Regions from separate parts of the Sinorhizobium sp. FG01 genome, predicted to be linked through region 1. Evidence: predicted binding sites of a transcription regulator. Region 1 holds the regulator's gene; each other region holds the start of a gene.
What was found. The regulator PhoB, encoded in region 1, activates phosphate uptake and scavenging genes when phosphate is short. The targets are predictions, from matches to a motif close to TGTCATNNANCTGTCAT.

Region 1 (4,064 bases):
GATGGTGCGGCCGTGGAAGGCGCCTTCGAAGGTGATGATGTGGAACCGCTCCGGATGGCCCTTGGCGAAATGGTAGCGGCGCGCCGTCTTGATCGCACATTCGAGCGCTTCCGCACCGGAATTGGTGAAGAACACTCGATCGGCGAAGGTGACCGCCGTCAGCCGCTGCGCCAGGCTCTCCTGGCCGGGAACATCGTAGAGATTGGACACATGCCAGAGCTTCTCCGCCTGCGCTTTCAGCGCTTCGACGAGATGAGGATGGGCATGGCCGAGCGAATTAACCGCGACGCCGGCTGCAAAGTCGAGATAGCGGGTGCCGTCTTCGGCAATCAGCCAGACGCCCTCGCCTCGCTCGAAACGCAACGGCGCACGCAGATAGGTGTCGTAGAGCGGCGTTGTTGCGGCCATGATCAGCATCTCCTTCGTCATCGGCATCGCTGTCGGACGTATCGGCCCGACAAAAATCAAAAATGCCGCCTTTCGGCGGCGCAGGCACTATTCCCATATCGCGGCGCAATGTCAACAAAACCAAGGCTTGCAACAGTCGCGCCGGCCCGGATTCCGCACCGCGAAAAAATCCCGATGCGGGGCTTGCAAAAATGCAACTATCCGACAGCAAGTTGGGGAAAACTGCGAAATCGATTCGGCGCGATTCCGGCGACTCTTGCCACGGAGTCACCCGGCCGGTAGGTTAATATTCAATTACTAGACGCATGCGGCGGACCTAGTCACCAAAATAGTTATCGCGTTGTAACTCCGGGGCTTTTCCGGAGAACGGTGATGGATTCTGCCATCCCAACGCCGAGAACGGGGAGTGCAGAGATGAACTGGACGGACGAGCGGGTTGAGAAGCTGAAGAAGCTATGGTCCGAGGGCCTAAGCGCGAGCCAGATCGCGGCGCAGCTGGGAGGCGTCAGCCGTAACGCGGTGATCGGCAAGGTTCATCGGTTGAGCCTGCCAGGCCGCGCCAAGGCCGGCGGAGCGACAGCGGCGGCTCGTCCCAAGCGGACGACCTCGGCGCCCCGCGCCCCGAACTACGCGGCACGCGCCGTGACCCGGACGGTTACCCGCGCTGCCGGCACGGCCGTGCTCAAGGAAGAGGTCGCCGTCGATCTGGTGGCGGAGCAGGATCTCGCACTCGACACCAACATTGTCGTGCCGATGTCGCGCCGGCTGGAACTCACCCAGCTGACCGAGCGGACCTGCAAATGGCCGATCGGCGACCCGCTCAAGGAAGAATTCCACTTCTGCGGCAACGACTCGCCGGAATCCTCCCCCTATTGCAGCTACCACGCTCGCCTCGCCTACCAGCCCTCGGCCGAGCGGCGCCGCGCGCGCTGATCGGTCGGAGCAATAACAAAGAACGCATGAAGGGGCCCGTCGGGCCCCTTATCACTTTGGAACGCCGGAAAAGCAGCGCAAGCGTCAGCTTTCCAACGAATAGCCGGCGCCGCGCACCGTCCTGATCACATCGGGCATATTGGAGAAATTCAGAGCCTTGCGCAGCCGGCCGACATGGACGTCGACCGTTCGCTCGTCGACATAGATGTCGTGCCCCCAGACGCCGTCGAGCAGCTGCGAGCGGGAGAAGACGCGGCCTGGCGAGGCCATCAGGAACTCCAGGAGCCGGAACTCCGTCGGGCCGAGCCTCACTTCGCGGGTGCGACGATGCACGCGATGGGTTTCGCGGTCGAGCTCTATGTCGCCGCAGCGAAGCACCGTCGACAGCACTTCAGGCTTCGCCCGCCGGAGCATCGCTTTGACCCGCGCCATCAGCTCCGGCGTCGAGAACGGCTTGACGACGTAGTCGTCGGCACCGGTCGCAAGGCCTCGCACCCGCTCGCTTTCCTCGCCGCGCGCCGTCAGCATGATGATCGGCAGCCGCTCGGTCTCCGGGCGCTGTCGGAGACGGCGGCAAAGCTCGATGCCGGAGACGCCGGGCAGCATCCAGTCGAGGATGAGAAGGTCGGGCAAGCGCTCCTGCAGGCGGATCTCCGCTTCGTCGCCGCGAAAGATCGTATCGACCTCGAAGCCCTCAGCCTCGAGATTGTAGCGCAGCAGCACGCTGAGCGCTTCCTCGTCCTCGACAACGGCTATCTTCGGCAACATTCAGTTACGACTCCTTGCCTAGATTCATGATTGGCGGGTGTCCCCTCAGTCGGTGACGGATCCGAGCGTTGACGTCATGTCGTCCTTCGGCCGCTCGCCCTGCGGCTGGGCGCCCGTCGCCATGTAGTAGATGGTTTCGGCGATATTGGTGGCGTGGTCGCCGATACGCTCGATGTTCTTGGCGCAGAAAAGGAGATGCGTGCAGGGGGTGATGTTGCGCGGATCCTCCATCATGTAGGTCAACAGCTCGCGGAACAACGAGGTGTAAATCGCGTCGATCTCCTCGTCGCGTTCGCGGATGCTGTTTGCCTTCTCCGGCGAACGCGAGGCGTAAACGTCGAGGACCTCCTTGAGCTGGATCAGGGCGAGTTCGGCGAGGTGCTCGAGACCGCGCGCCAGCTTGCGCGGAATGCCGGAGCCGGCAACCGCGATGACGCGCTTGGCAGTGTTCTTGCCGAGGTCGCCGACGCGCTCGAGATCGGCGGCGATCCGGATCGACCCCATGATCTCGCGGAGATCCGCGGCCATCGGCTGTCGCTTGGCGATGGTGACGATCGCCTTTTCGCCGATCTGGCGCTCGGCGTCGTCCAAGATTGCATCGTCGGAAATGACCTTCTGGGCGAGCGCCAGATCGGAATTCACCAGAGCCCGGACTGAATCCGCCACCATCTGCTCGGCCTGGCCGCCCATCTCCGAGATCCGGCGCGTCAGATATTTAAGCTCTTCGTCGAAGGCTGTCGTTATGTGGGGGTGAGACATCTACGGTTCCTCGAGGGCGCACTCTTCGCGGTGGGTTTTCGGGCGATCAGCCGAAGCGGCCCATGATGTAATCCTGGGTGCGCTGGTCGTCCGGATTGGTGAACATCTTGTCGGTGTCGTTCTCCTCGACAAGATTGCCGAGGTGGAACATGGCGGTGCGCTGCGAGACGCGGGCCGCCTGCTGCATCGAGTGGGTCACGATGACGATGGTGAAATTGGCGCGCAGCTCGTGAATGAGCTCTTCGACCTTGGCCGTGGCGATCGGGTCGAGGGCCGAGCAGGGCTCGTCCATGAGAATCACTTCCGGGCTGACGGCAACGGCGCGGGCGATGCAGAGGCGCTGTTGCTGGCCGCCGGAAAGACCCGTCCCCGGCTCCTGCAGGCGGTCCTTCACCTCATTCCACAGGCCCGCCTTCTGCAGGCTCGTTTCGACGATCTCATCGAAATCGGCCTTCGTGCGGGCCAGGCCGTGGATGCGCGGCCCGTAGGAAACATTCTCATAGATCGACTTTGGGAACGGATTGGGCTTCTGGAAGACCATGCCGACGCGGGCGCGCAGTTCCACCACGTCGATCGACGGATCGTAGATGTCGTCCTCGTCGAGGGTAATCCGGCCGGTGACCCGGCAATTCTCGATCGTGTCGTTCATGCGGTTGAGCGTCCGCAGGAAGGTCGACTTGCCGCATCCGGAAGGGCCGATGAGCGCCGTCACGGTATTCTCGCGGATATTCAGGTTGACGTCGAAGAGCGCGCGCTTCTCGCCGTAATTGACCGACACATCCTTGCCGATCATCTTCAAGGGCACCGTGTTCATTTTCTGGTCCAGAGCCTTTTCGACTGCAGCTTCCGACATGATGTTCATAGTCCTTACCCCACTACCAGCGACGCTCAAAGCGACGCCGCAACAGAATTGCGCCGAGGTTCATGATGACGAGGAAGATCAGCAGGATGATGATCGCCCCCGAGGTACGCTCGACGAAGGCGCGCTCAGCCTCGTTCGCCCACATGTAGATCTGCACGGGGAGCGCCGTGGACGGTTCGAGCGGCGAGCCCGGATAGTCGACGACGAAGGCGACCATGCCGATCAGGAGCAGCGGCGCCGTCTCGCCGAGGGCGTGCGCCAGGCCGATGATCGTGCCGGTCAGGATGCCGGGCATGGCAAGCGGCAGCACATGGTGGAAGATCGTCTGCATCTT
Region 2 (4,064 bases), on a different contig from region 1:
GAACCGCGCGGCGTCGACGTTTCCTCGGCGCGAGACGGTTTCGTCCATGCGACACTGAAGGCGCTGAAGCCGGTCCCGCCCCCGGCAGCATGAGATGCGAAACAGGTGCCGCACCTTCAATGCGGCACCCGAACCGGCAATTCGGCCTTAGAGCGCGTCGCTTTGGACGGAGCCGTGCAACGCGCTTCAGGTCTTTGCTCTATGCATGTCGTTGTCCCGAAACCGCTGAGCACTTTCGGGCGGCATGCATCAGGCGATCTTGCCGCCGCCCTGCTTGGTCACGGCGACCACTGCCGGGCGCACCGGCATGTCGTCGCGGAAGTCGGGCCAGCGCGTTGCCGGCTTCTCGTAAGTGGCAAGGCCGGCATCGCCCGGGTGCTGAACGGCGAGGAAGAAGGTGTCGCTCGTCGGGTTGAAGCTTGGGCCGCACATTTCCGCGCCGACCGGAACCCGGAAGAACAGCTTCGATGTGCCGCGTCCTTCGCCTTCGGTTTCGATCGCCCAGACGCCATCGGTGCGGCCCGTCTCTTTCTCGTTATTGCCGTCGGTCGATACCCACAGGCGGCCGTCCGAGTCGATCGCGCAATTGTCCGGCATGCCGAACCAGCCGTTCTTCGTCGTCGCCGTCGAGAAGGAAGCACCGACTTCCGCAACGCTCGGGTCGCCGCATTTCAGCAGGATGTCCCATTTGGATTTCGTCGAAGCGAAATCGCCATCCGTTTCGGAGATCTCGACAATGTGGCCGAAGGCGTTCTTGGCGCGCGGATTGGCAGCGTCCGCCTCTTCCTCCTTGCGCTTGGTGTTGTTAGTCAGCATGGCATAGACCTTGCCGGTCTTCGCGTTGGGCTGGATGTCTTCCGGCCGGTCCATCTTGGTGGCGCCGAGCGCATCGGCGGCAAGCCGGGTGTTGATCAGGACGTCGGCCTGCGAGGCAAAGCCGTTCTCGGTCGTCAGCGGGCCCTCGCCATGGATGATCGGCATCCAGGTGACCGTGCCGTCCTCGTCGAATTTCGCTACGTAGAGCGTGCCTTCGTCGAAGAGGTCCATGTTGGCGGCGCGGTCGTTCGGATTGTAGGTGCCCTTCGTCACGAACTTGTAGACATAGTCGTAACGCTCGTCGTCGCCGCTATAGAGAACGACGCGGCCATCCTTGTTGACGATCGATTCGCAGCCCTCATGCTTGAAACGGCCGACGGCGGTGCGCTTCTTCGGCACCGAGGTCGGGTCGAGCGGATCGACCTCGACGACCCAGCCGAAGCGGTTGGCCTCGTTCGGATCCTTCGATACGTCGAAGCGCTCGTAGAACTTCGACCACTCATATTGGCTGCCGGGCGCGCCGAGACGCTTCAGCTGCTTGAATTCCGGATGATCCTCGGCGAGCTCGCCGCCGAAATAGCCGTTGAAGTTTTCCTCGGCCATCATGTAGGTGCCCCAGGCGGTGACGCCGCCGGCGCAATTGTTGATGGTGCCGAAGACTTTCCTGCCGGTCGGGTCGGCTACGGTCTTGACGCGGTCATGGCCGGCCACCGGACCGGAGAGCTGCATTTCGGTATTTGCCGTGATGCGGCGGTTGTACTTGCCGTCGAGAACCGGCTGCCACTTGCCGTCAACCTTGCGGATCTCGACGACCGTGCCGCCATGGGCGGCCATTTCGATGTCGACCAGTTCCTTGGTGTATTCGCCGAGAACGACCTTGTCCTCCTCCTTGCCGTCCTCCGTCACCTTTTCGACGCGGGCGAAGTTCGGGAACATGATCTCGGCGTTGGTGTATTCATGGTTGACGACCAGCAGGCCATGGTCTGGGCTCCCGTCCAGGGGGATGAAGCCAACATAGTCGTTGTTGTAGCCGAACTGACGGCCCTGCGCTTCGGCGGTCTGCTTGAGCGGATCGAATTCGGGGCTGTCAGCGAAGATCTTGTCGCCCCAACGCAACAGGATGTCGGCGTCGTAGCCTTCAGCGACGTGATGCTTCTCGTCGACGCCGGCCTCGATCTCCTTGAAGTCGAAGCGGGACGCGCTCTCGGCGCGAGCTTCATCGGCCGAAAGCAGCGCAAGCGGGCTGACCGTCGTCGAAATGGCGGCAACCGCAAGGGATCCGCCAAGGAACGACCGACGCGAGAAGCGACGGTTGATGATGTCGCCCATGGTCGGGTTAGTGGAACAGTTCTGGCCGATATCTTCCAGCTCCTCCCTCTGTTCCGTCAGCGTCTTGAATTCGGTTTCTTCCGTCGAGCCGAGATGCTTGTCCATGGTCATTCTCCCCATTTGAACGATTGAAGCGCCGCCTGTGGTCGGCGTCCATCCTCGCTCTACCAGCTAGCTCGTGACAGTTCTGCGACAATACCGTGAAGAACCATGAAGAGTTTGCGGCTCTTCTGCCGCTGGAGACAGTTGGACCTGCGGCACAATCCTGCGGTTGCAAGAAGGAGAAAGTTCAAGCGGCATGTCTCCGCTGGCATTCCGGGCTAACTTGTGCGAATCGTTCACGAGTCGTCGTGGTGCCGGGGGGGGCCCATGCTTGAGTTTATCGCCCTTGTTGCCTTTGTCTTGGCGCTTGCCGCTTTCCTCGGCGGCCGCAGGACTGCGGACCGGCTGGACGCCGAAATCGAAAGTCTGAAGACTGAGATCGCCCGGCTCGCGACGCAGGCCCCTGAAGAGGTCGTGCCCGATCCTGCGGCATCTGCGCCAACAGAGGCCGAGGCAGCGACTGTGCCAGAGGTCGGCGAAGAGGCGGTGCAGGGGCCGTGGTCGCAGGCGCGCGAGGGGGCGCAGATTTTCGGCAGTGCCCCGGCGGGCGCCGAGACGGGCAGCGAGTCTCCCGTTGTAGCGACTGCCGAACCCGCAGCCGCGCGGTCTGCGGAGAGCCTCGAGAGCCGTATCGGCGGACGCTGGCCTGTCTGGGTCGGCGGACTTGCGCTGGCGCTCGGCGGCTTTTTCCTGGTGCAGTACTCGATCGAGGCCGGGCTTTTGAGCCCGGCGGTCCGGCTCACGCTCGCTGCGGTCTTCGGCCTTGTGCTCGGGGCCGCCGGTGAAGTGATCCGGCGCCGGGCGGTGCCGACGATTTCCGACCGGTTCCGCAATGCGATGATTCCCGGCGTGCTGACCGCAGCCGGCGCCGTTACGCTGTTCGGCGTCGTCTATGCGGCGCATGGCATCTACGGCTACATCGGGACGGCGCCGGCGTTCGCGCTGCTGGCGCTGATTTCGCTGGCGACCGTCGGCCTGTCGCTGCTGCATGGCCAGGCGCTTGCCGGTCTTGGTCTGCTTGCGTCGTTGCTGACCCCTCTCTTCGTCTCCAGCGGCGAGCCGCGGCCGTGGGTGCTGTTCGCGTTTCTCTCGGTCGCCTGGCTCGCGACGCTTGCCGCCTCGCGCCTGCGCCGCTGGACGATCGTGCCGACGCTCGCAAATGCCGGCCTCGGCCTTTGGGGACTGGCCTATATCGCGTTGGCCGCGCCTTTCGAGGCCCCGCCGGTCGCCGCCGCGCTCTTGGTGATGGTCGTCGGCGTCGGTTTGATCTGGCCCGGCGGCGTCGAGCGCGCGAGCGGTGCAACGGCGGAAACAATCGCATCGCCAGCCGCGGCTCGGGGCCCTTGGGAGACGCTCTTCACGCCGCCCCATGCGGCGATCTCGCTGTCGGCGGCAATCGTGGCGGCACTCCTTGCGCTTCTCTTTATCAGCCCGGCGGTCGAGGCGGCGCGATTCCCGATCGCCGAATTCGTCGTCGTCACCGCGGGTCTCGCCGGCATCGGCGCCCTGCGGGCCACTGCGGCCTATCCGGCGTTGCTCGCGTCTCTTGCTGCCGTCGTCGGGACGTGGACGCTGACCGCACTCAGCGGCGTCCTTGCCTATCTCGACCCGACATTGGCGTCGCCGGAGATCGTCGTTCCGGGGCGGGCTGCCATGCTGACGGCGATGGTGCTCGCGGCGCTCTTCCTGCTGCTCGCCTCGGCGGTGCTTTCGCGCCTCGCGGAGCATCGGCAATTTGCCATTCTTTGGGCCGGCATCGCTGCCGTCGTGCCCGGCACTCTCATCGGAATGTCGTTCCTTATGACCGGCAATTTCGC
Region 3 (4,064 bases), on a different contig from region 1:
TCGCCGGCCGCTTCATCGCCGAAACCTTCGGCTCCGGCGTCCAGCACCTCGCCTTCGCCACCGACGACATCTTCGCGACTGCTCAGGCCCTGCGCGCCAACGGCTTCAAGTCCCTGCCGATCTCGCCCAACTACTATGACGACGTCGAGGCCCGCTTCGGCCTCGATGCCGAGTTGGTCGAGCGGCTGAAGGCCGAAAACATCCTCTACGACCGCGACGACCACGGCGAGTTCTTCCAGCTCTACAGCCCCACCTATGGCGAAGGCTTCTTCTTCGAAATCATCGAACGGAGGGGTTATCGCGGCTACGGTGCGGCAAATGCGATCTTCAGGATTGCGGCGCTGAAGAAGTATTTGAGGCCTGAGGGGTTGCCGAAGGTTTGAGGGTGGTGGCGGGGCGGAAGCGGACATGACGGTTCAGGCTTTTGTTTCCCCATTGTCAGAAGCCCCGATCTTTCGACATGCGCCTGCCCCGGTGGCAGTATCTGGACACAAGCGGACGCTGCTTCCGTCAAAACTCCCCGGGGCAGCCGTTCAGCGTCGCTGCGCCACAGAAACCGCAGAAAATTGCTCGTTGTCGGCGCCCCGACTGAACACATTTCCCGGGTATTTCTGATCAACTCCCGCTCGTTACGACGTACTCACCATTGGCGGCAGCCCGCTCGTTTCCAGCCGCGACTCCTGCGAGCCGATCGACATCCTATTGCCGCGCCAGTCGGCGCTGCCCGCGAGCCAGCTCCGGACCCAGATGATCGGCAGCAGCAGGTCGCGGGTGAAAATGGCGACGAGCGACCAGCGGGAGAGATGCCATTTCTTCCAATGGACGAGCAAAATTTCCGGCAGGTAGGCGGCAATTGCGACAAGAGCCGCGACGGCGAGCACGCTGTGACCCGCAGCGATGGCGACGAACGTCGACAGCAGGAGCGGCGGCACGACGCCGGCCAGAATCTCCGGGCCGAAGAACTGGGGAAAGGTGACGCGCCGCAGCCGCGCCCAGCGACACTGCCGCGCCCAGACCTCCCGGAACGTCCGCGTGCCGAGCGGCTGGTCGAACGGCGCGGAAACGAGGTGCACCTTCAGGCCGAGGCTTCTCACCAGTTTCGTCGCGGCCGCATCCTCGGCGATCTCCGCCGCCAGAGCCTGGATGCCGCCGTTGGCATCCAGCATGCTCTTGCGCCAGAGCATGCTTTTGCCCTGCGCAAAGCCGAAGCCGAGGGCTTCGCCGGCATATTGCCAGCGGGCCTGATGGGCGTTGAGGAAGGCGCATTCGACCTCCGCCCAGAATCCATTCGGGCGCGACCCGAGCGGCGTCGAGCAGACGAGCCCGGACTCGCGTCCCCACGCTGCCATCAGCCGAATAAGGTAATCGGCCGGCATCAGCACGTTCGAGTCGGCGAGCACCACCCATTCATGCGCGGCCGCATTCCAGCCCTTTACGCAGTTGTTGAGCTTCGGATTGGCGCTGATCCGGTCGTCGCCGATGAGGATCGCCGCGGGAATGCCCGGGTGGCGCCGGCGCGCGGCCTCGATCAGCGGAATCAACGGATCCTTGGCATCGGCGACGCAGAAGATGACTTCGTATTCCGGCCAATCCAGGCGAAACGCGCTTTCAAGCGTTTCCCGGGAAAATTCTTCGATTCCGCAGAGCGGGATGACGAGGGAGACCGGCGGTCGATAGGTCGTCCGCGGCTGCGGGCCGAGACGCGGCCAGATCCGCCAGCCCGCTATCATCAGGCTCAACAGATTGATGGCCAGGAAAAAACCGGCGACGAACAAGATGAGCATCATTTACCCGGGCAACGAACCGCGATTCCGACGAAGTTGAATTCCGGATAAACATCACCGCAAGATGACAGGCGGATGACAGCGGACGATTCTTCTGGAGGACTGCAGCACCCCCCTCTGGCCTGCCGGCCTCCACACAAGGGGAAGATCGGCGCGCGGCTAGCCGCCCGTTCCAAACCAAAACGCTTCTGCGCGTGGAACGCTCGGGTCGAGATGCTGAGCGCGCCACCACACCCAATCTCCCTCCTTTGGGGGAGATGGCCGGCAGGCCAGAGGGGCTGGCGCGGCCCAGCCTGTGCACATCCGCTGCGGTCCGGCCAGGCCTCCCCTGCGATCCTCATTCCTGTGCTTATCACAGGGCGCGGCACTCCCTCTTTCCATAGACGTCCAAGGACCGCTGCCGCATCGGTCGCCCGATTGAACAAATCCCCTGCCCGATTGGTTATACGGCTGCGCGGTGCGCCTTTTTGAGCGCGCCCGACGTCCGCTGCCTGTTCCCTGCCCGAATGGCACCGCGGCAAGATCGCGAAGAAAATGCCGATGGATTTCGTCGAGACCATCAATGCCACCGCAGCGTGGCTCCAGCGGTTCGTGCTCAACGAATGGACACTTTATCAGTGCGCCGTGATCGTCGTCGGCTATGTCGCTTGCGGCCTGCTCGCCAAGCGCCTGGAGCCGGCGCTCGAAGCCCGCGCCCGGATGATCAGGGGAAATCCGGACCTGCTGCGCGTCATCATCGCCTTCATGCGGCGGCTCAAATGGCTGTTCCTGATCGTCTGGCTGTGGATCGCCGACGTCGTGCTGTCGCGCTACGGCTGGCCGTCCTACCGCTGGCTGGTGGGGACGGTGCTGACGCTGGTCGCCGCCTGGTTCATCATCGCCGTCTTGACCCGCATCATCCGCAACCAGACGCTGGCGCGCGTCGTCGCCGTCCTCGGCTGGCTCTACTTCGCGCTTTACGCGCTCGGGCTGGATCGCCCGGTGCTGACGGCGCTCGACAATGCCGCCGTCAATCTCGGTGCCGTTCGCCTTTCGCTGCTGCTCGTACTGAAGGCGATCGTGCTCTCCGCCGCAATGATCTGGCTCGCCGTTCTCACCGGCAACATGTCGTCGAATTGGATCCAGAAATCCGCCGACCTGACGCCGTCGCTGAAGGTGCTGATCAGCAAGCTGATCAAGATCGGGCTCATCGTCCTTGCCGGCACGATCGCGCTGTCGGCGACCGGCATTGATCTGACGGCGCTCACCGTCTTTTCGGGCGCCGTCGGCGTCGGCATCGGCTTCGGCCTGCAGAAGGTGGTGTCGAACTTCATCTCCGGGATCATCATCCTGCTCGACAAGTCGATCAAGCCGGGCGACACAATCACGCTTGGGGAAACCTTCGGCTCGATCCGCGACCTGCGCTCCCGCTTCGTCTCCGTCATCACCCGCGACGGCAAGGAGTACCTGATCCCGAACGAGGACTTCATCTCCAAGCAGGTGGTGAACTGGTCGTTTTCCAGCGACTATGTCCGCATCGACGTGACCTTCGAAACGTCGCCGAAGAGCGATCCGCACGAGGTCGCCCGGCTTGCGATCGAAACCGCCAAGAGCGTTCCGCGGGTCGCCAGCGTCTATGCCGAGCCGGTCTGCTGGATGACCGGTTTCGGCGGCTCGTCGCTTACCTTCAAGCTCAGATTCTGGATTTCCGATCCGGCGAACGGGCTCACGAACATCCGCGGCCAGGTGTTCATGGCGCTCTGGGACGCCTTCCAGGCAGCCGGCATTGCGACGCCTGACCCGCGCGAGATCATCATGAAGACGCCGGTCGATATCACCGGCGCAGAAGAGCCGACAGCTCGCGAAACAGCCGCTCGTCCTCGCACTGTGCCACGTTGAAGCGCAGAAAATTGCCGGCCGTCTGCGCCTGGCTGAAGACATTGCCGGGGGCGAGCACGATGTTTCTGGCAAGCGCCCTTCTGGCGACGTCCGCGGCGTCGACGCCGTCCGGCAGCCGGCACCAGACGAACATGCCCGCCTGCGGCTCGATCCAGGGCTCAATGCCGATCGCCCGGAGCTTTCCGATCGTCTCGGCCATTGCCCGCGACAATCGCTGCCGCACCGTCTCCATATGCTTGCGATAGCTGCCGTCCTTCAACAGCGTCAGCACCAGCTCGGCGGAAAATCCGGGACCGCCGAAACTGGTGGCGATCTTCAGGTCGGCGAGCGGCTCGATCCATTGGCGGGGCGCGACGATGAAGCCGCAGCGCACCGCCGCCGACAGCGACTTCGAAAAGCTGC
Region 4 (4,064 bases), on a different contig from region 1:
CCGATCGGCAGACCGTCCTTCTCGGCGGAGCGAATCTGCGGGTAGATGGCCTCCCCCTCGCCGCGCGCGTAAATCATCACATGCGCCCGCGCGCCGCCGTCCTCGACGAGATCGACCTCGTTGGCGGTGGCGAACAGATTGCGGCCGGGAATGGCGACCGCGCCCTCGGGCGAAACCCCGGACGGCAGCAGCTGCAGCAGTTGCGGCTCGGCACCGGTGTCCTTGTAGACGCCGACGATCGAGGCGCGCTCGGAAAGCACGAAGAACAGCTTGTCGTCGCCGTACTGCGCCGTTTCCATGCCTTCCGGCTCGATGCCCTTCGCCGAAGAGCGCTTTTCCGGGTAATGGCCGACGGCAGCGATGGCGTGCTCCAGGCTTGCACCGGACTCGAACAGCACCTTGCCGGTGACGTCGAAGATCGTGAAGCCGCGCGAGCCGCCTTCGTAGTCGCCCTCATTGGCGACGACCAGACGGTTGTCGTCGAGCCACTTCACGGCATCCGGCTCGCGCTTGACGCCGGTCAGATCGCTCGCAAACGAAATGGCGCCGTCACGCTTCGCGTCAACATTCTTGAGGTCCGCCGTACCGGCGGAAAAATGCGCCCTCACGGCCGCTGATTTGCCGTCGATGATCACGATGTGATTGTTTTCCTGCAGCGTCAGCGCAATCTCGGCCTTGCCGTTGAACGCGACGAATTCCGGCTCCGGATCGTCGCCGGCGACTTCGGCAAGGCCGGTGAGCGTCACATGCTTGATCGTCGCGCAATCGGCAACGCCGTCCTTCAGCGACAGGATCACGAGATCGCCGGCCGGCAGCTGCGGGATCTCACCGTCGTTGACGTCCTCGTCGCGCTCGTTCTCGATGGCGATCGCCGCCAGCGTCCGGTCCTTGTTGACGGTGACGGAATCCGGCTGGCCACCGAGATCGCAGGTGGCGTCGATCTTTTTCGTCGCGACATCGACGACGGCAAGCAGGCCGGAGGTCTTGGTGAAACTTTCACGGGTGTTGACGGCGACCAGCGCCTTCGGGCCGGCGACAGCGACCGACGTCGGCTCGCCCTCGAAGGAAACGATGCCGCCGGCCTTCGGCGCGCGGGCGTCGGTGATATCGATGAAGCCGATACGCTTGCCGGGGCTGTCCGTATAGATGAGCGTGTTGCCGTCCTCGCTGGCGGCAATGATTTCCGCTGAGGTCGGTGCCTTTTGGTCGGCGCCTTCGGGCAAGTTGCCGGCGACCGCAAAGGATGCAATGCGGTTAAAGACCTGTTCGGCCTGAGCGGCCGGCGCCGTCGATGCGGCGAGTGCCGCCGCCAAGGCGGCTGTGATGGAAAAAGCCCTCATTTATCCCTCCTGTCGCGGCGCGCGCCCGGAGATCAGGCCTTCCGACACCGCGTTCGCGTCCGGAGTCGCAATTCGTCCACCTCCGGATGGGAGGCTTGTGCAACCGTCCTGTAACAGCCCGATGACAGCGGAGGTTAAATGAAAAGAGGCCCGGATCGACCGGGCCCCAATCAACCTGCCGGCGATCCTGGAAGGAAGGCGGCAGATGGAACATGAACTTGCTTGCGGCCTCTTTGGCGTCGCCGCCGACCCGGACCGCGCGGCATCTCGAGGCCCTTTCGGACCTCGACACGTCCGATTAGTTGACGGCGTCCTTCAGGCCCTTACCGGCCGTGAACTTCGGCACGTTGCGTGCCGGGATGTCAACTTCCGCACCCGTCGACGGGTTGCGGCCCTTGCTCGCTTCGCGGCGGGTCACGGAGAAGTTGCCGAAGCCGACGAGACGAATGTCGCCGCCGTTCTTCAGTTCACCCTGAATGGTCTCAAACACTGCATCAACAGCGGAAGACGCATCGGCCTTGGAAAGACCGGCCTTCTCGGCAACGGCAGACACGAGCTCATTTTTGTTCATGTTTCCACCCCTTTCATATTGGTTCGAAACGACTGTCTTCTTAAGCCGCGGCCGCTTGCGCACAGCCACGTCTTGCCATTCCCAATTGCGCCGAATCCCTTGAAATGCAAGGCTTAGAGGGTGCTTTTACAACAGAAAAGACCGGCAAATGGCCGGTCTTTTCCGTTTTTTTGGCAAAGGGCGCAACGGGGACACAGTCCCTCCCCTATTTGCGCGTCCTCAGTGGGCGATCGAGGTGCCCGCCTCGTCCTGCGAATCGACCGGCGAAATGGTGCCGGCATGGCTTGCCGGGTCCCATTCAATCGGCTCGGGACGCCGCGTCAATGCGTGCTCGAGCACCTCGCCCATCCGCGAAACCGGGATGATTTCGAGGCTGTTCTTCACATTGTCCGGGATCTCCGCAAGATCCTTGGCGTTCTCTTCAGGGATCAGCACCTTCTTGATGCCGCCACGCAGAGCCGCCAACAGCTTCTCCTTCAAGCCGCCGATCGGCAGGACACGGCCGCGCAGGGTGATCTCGCCGGTCATCGCCACATCCTTGGAGATCGGAATGCCGGTCATCACCGAAACAATTGCCGTCGCCATGGCGACGCCCGCCGACGGGCCATCCTTCGGCGTTGCACCTTCCGGCACGTGCACGTGGATGTCGCGCTTGTCGAAGAGCGGCGGCTCAATGCCGAAATCGATCGCACGCGATCGGACATAGGAGGCCGCCGCGGAAATCGATTCCTTCATGACGTCGCGCAGGTTGCCGGTGACCGTCATGCGGCCCTTGCCCGGCATCATCACGCCTTCGATCGTCAGCAATTCACCGCCCACCTCGGTCCAGGCAAGACCCGTGACAACGCCCACCTGGTCGTCGCGTTCGGCTTCGCCATGGCGGAAGCGCGGCACGCCGAGATAGTCGGGGACGTTCTCGGCCGTCACTTCGACCTTCTTGGTCTTGCCCTTTAGGATCTCGGTCACGGCCTTGCGCGCAAGCTTCATCAGCTCACGCTCGAAGTTGCGAACGCCCGCCTCGCGCGTGTAGGTCTGGATCACCGCCATAAGCGCGCCGTCGGTCACGGAGAACTCGTTCGGCTGCAGCGCATGATCGCGAATCGCCTTCGGCAGCAGGTGCCGCTTGGCGATTTCCAGCTTTTCCTCTTCCGTGTAGCCGGCGATGCGGATCACTTCCATGCGGTCCATCAGCGGCGCCGGAATGTTCAGCGTGTTCGCCGTGGTGATGAACATCACGTTCGAGAGGTCGTACTCGACCTCGAGATAGTGATCCATGAAGGTCGAGTTCTGTTCCGGATCGAGCACTTCGAGAAGCGCCGAGGACGGATCGCCGCGGAAGTCCTGGCCCATCTTGTCGATCTCGTCGAGCAGGAACAGCGGATTGGACCGCTTGGCCTTCTTCATCGACTGCACGACCTTGCCGGGCATGGAGCCGATATAGGTGCGGCGGTGGCCACGGATCTCGGCCTCGTCACGCACGCCGCCGAGCGCCATGCGGATATATTCGCGGCCGGTCGCCTTGGCGATAGACTTGGCGAGCGAGGTCTTGCCGACGCCCGGAGGGCCGACGAGACACAGGATCGGGCCCCTGATCTTCGCGGAACGGGCCTGCACGGCGAGATACTCGACGATACGCTCCTTGACCTTGTCGAGACCGAAGTGATCGGCGTCCAGCACCTTTTCGGCGTGGTTGAGGTCCGTCTTGATCTTCGACTTCTTGCCCCAGGGCAGGCCCAGGAGCCAATCCAGATAATTGCGCACGACGGTCGCTTCGGCCGACATCGGGCTCATCTGGCGCAGCTTCTTCAGCTCCGCATCGGCCTTTTCGCGCGCTTCCTTGGAGAGCTTCGTCTTAGCGATACGCTCCTCGATTTCGGCCATCTCGTCGCGGCCGTCTTCGCTGTCGCCGAGCTCCTTCTGGATCGCCTTCATCTGTTCGTTGAGGTAGTACTCGCGCTGTGTCTTCTCCATCTGGCGCTTAACGCGCGAACGGATGCGCTTTTCCACCTGCAGAACCGAGATCTCGCCTTCCATGAAGCCGAGCGCCTTTTCAAGGCGCATCTTCACGCTGGTCGTCTCGAGCATTTCCTGCTTCTCGACGATCTTGATCGACAGGTGAGAGGCAACCGTGTCGGCGAGCTTGGAATAGTCGT

Region 2: a site for PhoB is predicted at 2,324-2,340, ahead of CO656_RS17385 (PhoX family phosphatase). Genes of this name have one in related genera too.
Region 3: a site for PhoB is predicted at 1,849-1,865, ahead of CO656_RS20720 (ceramide glucosyltransferase). Genes of this name have one in related genera too.
Region 4: a site for PhoB is predicted at 1,451-1,467, ahead of CO656_RS16510 (esterase-like activity of phytase family protein). Genes of this name have one in related genera too.

Annotation. Positions count from the first base shown of each region.
Region 1 is NZ_NWTB01000005.1:358,827-362,890, reverse strand. It holds gene CO656_RS09890 (aspartate aminotransferase family protein) at 1-408, opposite strand, end outside; gene CO656_RS09885 (GcrA family cell cycle regulator) at 823-1,341, shown strand; gene phoB (phosphate regulon transcriptional regulator PhoB) at 1,426-2,109, opposite strand; gene phoU (phosphate signaling complex protein PhoU) at 2,155-2,868, opposite strand; gene pstB (phosphate ABC transporter ATP-binding protein PstB) at 2,915-3,730, opposite strand; gene pstA (phosphate ABC transporter permease PstA) at 3,744-4,064, opposite strand, start outside.
Region 2 is NZ_NWTB01000009.1:278,363-282,426, reverse strand. It holds gene recO (DNA repair protein RecO) at 1-93, shown strand, start outside; gene CO656_RS17385 (PhoX family phosphatase) at 250-2,250, opposite strand; gene CO656_RS17380 (DUF2339 domain-containing protein) at 2,515-4,064, shown strand, end outside.
Region 3 is NZ_NWTB01000012.1:112,365-116,428, reverse strand. It holds gene CO656_RS20725 (sugar phosphate isomerase/epimerase and 4-hydroxyphenylpyruvate domain-containing protein) at 1-383, shown strand, start outside; gene CO656_RS20720 (ceramide glucosyltransferase) at 630-1,787, opposite strand; gene CO656_RS20715 (mechanosensitive ion channel domain-containing protein) at 2,325-3,662, shown strand; gene CO656_RS20710 (PLP-dependent aminotransferase family protein) at 3,598-4,064, opposite strand, start outside.
Region 4 is NZ_NWTB01000009.1:96,354-100,417, forward strand. It holds gene CO656_RS16510 (esterase-like activity of phytase family protein) at 1-1,340, opposite strand, end outside; gene hupB (DNA-binding protein HupB) at 1,639-1,911, opposite strand; gene lon (endopeptidase La) at 2,131-4,064, opposite strand, start outside.